DNA from 2 places in the Arthrobacter sp. NPDC093125 genome. Region 2 is predicted to be linked to the other one. Evidence: predicted binding sites of a transcription regulator. Region 2 holds the regulator's gene; the other holds the start of a gene.
What was found. The regulator LexA, encoded in region 2, represses DNA repair genes until DNA is damaged. The targets are predictions, from matches to a motif close to TCGAACANNTGTTCGA.

Region 1 (2,395 bases), on a different contig from region 2:
ACGAGTTCTGTCGGGCTGCCCTTGACGCCGAGAAAGGCCTCATCGATGCTGTACACCTCCAGCCAGGCAGAGTAACGGCTAAGGAGTTCCATGACGCGGGCGCTGATGTCGCCGTAGAGCTCGTAGTTGCTGGACCGGGCCACAAGCCCCCACTCCTTGGCGCGGGGAGCCAGCTTGAACCAGGGATCACCTGTCCCGATTCCCAGCGCCTTGGCTTCGGGGCTGCGGGTGACCGCGCAGCCGTCATTGTTCGAGAGCACAACCAGCGGACGGCCCTCAAGGGACGGATCGAAGGCCCGTTCCGCGCTGGCGTAGAAGCAGTTCACGTCGACCAGTGCAATCTGGTGCCTTGAGTCAGACATGGTGCAGGCACCGGGTGGCCACGCCCCAGATGGTGAGCTCGGCCAGGGCAGGAACGCGGATGTCCGGATACGTGGGGTTGGCCGCCTGCAGCACCACGCCGGCCGGGGTGATGCGCAGGCGCTTGATGGTCAGCTCCCCGTCGAGGACGGCCACCACCACCGAGCCGTCCCGTGGCTCCAGAGCGCGGTTGACGATCAGCTCGTCCCCGTCGCTGATGCCCGCCTGCTCCATGGAATCACCCGACACCCGCACGATGTACGTGCTGGTGATGTCCTTGATCAGATGCTCGTTCAGGTCAATGCGCCCGTCGAAGTAGTCCTGGGCAGGGGAAGGGTAGCCAGCAGGGACTGCCACCGGCGAGACCAGCACCAGACTCAGTGAAAGCCCTGCGTCTATCACGCGGGGGCCGATAACTACGCCCAAAACACACCTTTTTTCGAATATATGTTCGATAGTTCAGTCTAGCTCCCCGGTGCGACAGTTTGAACTCCCCATGATTTATCTGGTGCCCGGGCCGCCGCCTGGCCCATGTCCTGTTCCGCGGGATCCGGGAGTGCTTCACTGGAAGATACGGCGATGCTGGAAGGGGCCGCGCCGCTGGAATTACGACGGCGGCCGGGCCCGCCTTTCGCCGTCACTGGAGGTGCTCTATGCGCAAGATCATCCTGGTTTCGTCGGTGTCTTTGGACGGGTTCTTCGAGGGGCTGGACCGGGACATCAGCTGGCACGTGGTCAACGAGGAACTCCTGCGCCACTTCAACGAGCAGTTCCGGGCGACGGGAGCCTTCATGTTCGGGCGGGTCACTTATGAGCTGATGACTGATGCCTGGCCTGCCGCCGGCCAGGCTCCGGACAGCTCGGCGGCCATGGTCGAGTTTGCCGAAATCTGGCGCGACATGCCCAAGTTCGTGTTTTCGCGAACCCTCACGCAGGCGGGCTCGAACACTACGGTGATTCACGGCGTCGTGCCTGAACAAGTCGCAGAACTCAAGGCGCGGCCCGGCGGCGACATCGTCCTCAGCGGCGCCAATTTGGCCTCCACCTTCATGCGGCACGGCCTCATCGACGAATTCCGGATTTATGTGCACCCCGTGGTTCTGGGACAGGGCCGGCCGCTGTTTGAGGCCCCCGATGTCCGGGCGAACCTGAAGCTGGAGAAGACGCGGCCGTTCGGCAACGGCGTCGTCCTGCTCCACTACTCAACCCACGGCGCCTGAGGCCCCACGCCCAAAAACAGGCCCACGCCCAAACGCGCGAGGTGCCGCGTTGTCGATTTGACCACATCTGTCCGTGGCGCAGCCGAAAGTGAGGGCCGTGCGCCGCATACTGGAACGAGCAGACCGTTCGTGGGGAAAGGGTAGGGCACAGGCATGAGAACTGTGATGAAAGTCGTGCGGAATGAGTACTTTCCCGCGGCTGCCGTGCTGGTGCTGGTGGTGCTGTTCTGGACGGCTGGCCTGTTCGGCGGCCTGTCGCTGCTAAGCAGGAGCCAGCCCCCTCTCGCAACGCTGACGTGGCTGCTGTTTGTCTACGCTGTTGCTGTCCTGTCACCCATGGCCGGCCTGCTGGCCGCCGCCGACATCACCCGCCGCTGGTGGCGTAAGCGCCGGCGCGGTGAGCTGCGGGCCGCGGCCCGGAGGCGGTTTGCCTTGAAGCGGAGCCCCGCCTCAAAGGGGTGAACCTCACAAACTCAGCGACCCCGTCGAGCGGGGCTGCCCGCACGGCAGGCCTGCCAAAACCATTGCGGGCTTCCCAGCGGAGTGGTTCGATGGGGTGCATGGCTACCCCTGAGACGTACCTCTTAGCGATCGGGACCAAAAAGGGACTCTGGCTGGCGACCAGCCAGGACCGCCGGCAGTGGTCCTTCTCCGGCCCGCATTTTCTGATGAGCGAGATACCGAGCATCGGAATCGACACCCGGGACGGCCGCACCAGGATCATGGTCGGGGTGCGGTCCGAACACTGGGGACCCACCGTCGCGCATTCCGATGATCTTGGCGCGAGCTGGACCGAGCCCGAACAGGGCGCCATC
Region 2 (2,395 bases):
GCGTTCCCAGCGGCCTGCTGCCGAACGGACTCAATGCCGAGCAGCTCGACTGCGTTGACCAGCTCCGGGAGGCGTGCAGGGCAGCGCTCTCCGATTCCAAGGGGGACAGCAACAGCACGGCCGACGGCGGCCGGCAGCTCGCGCGTTCCCGCCTCCTTGTCATTCTGGAACTGTGCGAACGGCTGCTCGCCGCGCGCGAGAACCGCGAAGTGGTCTGGTTTTCCCGGAACAGCACCTTCGATCCCCAGCAGGGCTACTCACCGCCGGACGACACCCAGCCCGCGCTGATCAATATCGCCCCGCTGAGCGTCGCCGGGCGTCTCCGGGAGGGACTGTTCGCGGACCACACCGTAGTGTTGACCTCCGCCACGCTCGCCATCGGCTCGGCCTTCGAACCCGCGGCCGGCGGCCTCGGCCTCCTGGGCGAGGGCGCCCCCAGCTGGACCGGCGTGGACGTGGGTTCCCCCTTCGATTACCCGAAGCAAGGCATTCTCTATGTGGCGGGGCATCTGCCCAAGCCGGGGAGGGGCACGTCGCCCGAAGCGCTCGACGAACTCGAAGCTCTCATCAAGGCCTCGGGCGGGGGAGCACTGTGCCTCTTCTCGTCCCGTCGCGCCGCCGAGGAGGCCGCTGATGCTCTTCGCCCCCGCCTCGACGTCGACGTGCTCTGCCAGGGCGATTCCACGATGACCGCGCTGGTCAAGCAGTTCGCAGACGAGCCGGACACTTGCCTGTTCGGGACCATGTCCCTCTGGCAGGGGGTGGACGTGCCCGGCGGCTCGTGCCGGCTTGTGGTGATTGACAGGATTCCGTTCCCGCGGCCGGATGATCCGCTGATGACTGCACGTTCGCGTGCGGTGGCGCAGTCCGGCGGCAATGGATTCATGTCCGTCTCGGCCACGCATGCGGCGATCCGGTTGGCCCAGGGTGCCGGACGTCTTATCCGGTCCACGGATGACCGGGGTGTGGTGGCAGTACTGGATTCGCGGCTTTCCACCGAGCGCTACGGCGGATTTCTGCGGGCTGCGCTCCCGCCGTTCTGGCCCACGACGGACCGCAAGATCGCCATTGCAGCACTGGAAAGGCTCGCCCAGGCGGAGTGAGCGGGGGCCCGGAGTCAGCGTGGCCTGCAGTGCGTCGGAGTCCTCGGGTGCGCGTGTCCAGAACGAACGCAGCCCGGAACGAACGCAGCCTAGAGCAAACGCAGCCTAGAGCGAACGGAGCCTAGAGCGAGCGGAGCACCGAAACGACCTTGCCCATGACGACGGCGTGGTCGCCCAGGATGGGCTCGTACTGCGTGTTTTGCGGAAGCAGCCAGGTGTGGCCGTCACGCTGCCGGAAGGTCTTCACTGTTGCTTCGTCATCCAGCAGCGCCGCAACGATGTCGCCGTTGACGGCGTCGCTTTGACGGCGCACCACCACCCAGTCGCCGTCGCAGATCGCGGCGTCCACCATGGAGTCACCCGCGACCCGCAGCATAAACAGTTCCCCGTGGCCCACAAGCTGCCGGGGGAGCGGCATCAGCTCCTCCACCATCTGGTCCGCGAGGATGGGGCCGCCGGCCGCGATGCGGCCGACCAGCGGCACCATGGCTGTGTCCGTTGCGCTGGGAAGCTCGGACACGCCGGCCGGGCCGACGCTGCGAAGCCGGACGTCCTGCTCGGGGTCGGAAGCTTTGGACAGGCCGGCGTCCAGGGTCAGCGGCATGAGGACTTCCATTGCCCGGGGCCGCTTGGGATCGCGCCGGAGATATCCGAGCTTCTCCAGCTGTGAGAGCTGGTGGGTCACGCTGGACAGGCTGGCCAGCCCGACGGTATCGCCAATCTCCCGCATGGAGGGAGGGTAGCCGTTGTCATTTACCGAACGCTGTATGGTTTCCAGGATCTTCTTCTGGCGGATGGTGAGCCCCTTGGGCTTCCGGGGCCGCTGGCTGCGCTGGGTAGCTTTGCCTTCGGAGGCTGATGCTGCCATGTTCGCAAGTGCCTTTCGTTCCACCCGGACTGCGGGGCTGCAGTGCCGGGAACCCCCCGGCCTGAAAATGTCAGACCCTGCTGATCAACTGCAGAAGTGGTTGTTCTTTGATTTCCAACGTAGGCCAGCCGCACGGCTTTTTCAAACATTTGTTCTAGCGAGTCTCGACTTTGTTCGTTGATAAGTGCTAAAACTGGAGAAGCAAAGTTCGAACATGTGTTCTATTGCCACTGCAGGTCCGATCCGTTCTTCGAACATGATGGCGGACATCCGGTTGAACCCGGGCGCGTGGGCAGCAGCTCAGCCCCGGCGGCAGCCAGGGAAGCAGCTGTACACATGCTCAGCAGTACCGACCGGCAGCAGCACAGAGTAGTCCAGGAGGGCTTAGGTCATGTCAGCTTCAACAACGGTTCATCAGCCTCAC

Region 1: the regulator LexA is predicted to act here: its motif matches at 800-815, upstream of ACIP9X_RS04065 (LexA family protein).

Annotation. Positions count from the first base shown of each region.
Region 1 is NZ_JBIVOQ010000001.1:874,518-876,912, forward strand. Features, by position in the region: gene ACIP9X_RS04060 (Y-family DNA polymerase) at 1-362, opposite strand, end outside; gene ACIP9X_RS04065 (LexA family protein) at 355-786, opposite strand; gene ACIP9X_RS04070 (dihydrofolate reductase family protein) at 1,014-1,580, shown strand; gene ACIP9X_RS04075 (hypothetical protein) at 1,734-2,042, shown strand; gene ACIP9X_RS04080 (WD40/YVTN/BNR-like repeat-containing protein) at 2,132-2,395, shown strand, end outside.
Region 2 is NZ_JBIVOQ010000004.1:75,880-78,274, reverse strand. Features, by position in the region: gene ACIP9X_RS10005 (ATP-dependent DNA helicase) at 1-1,103, shown strand, start outside; gene lexA (transcriptional repressor LexA) at 1,225-1,971, opposite strand.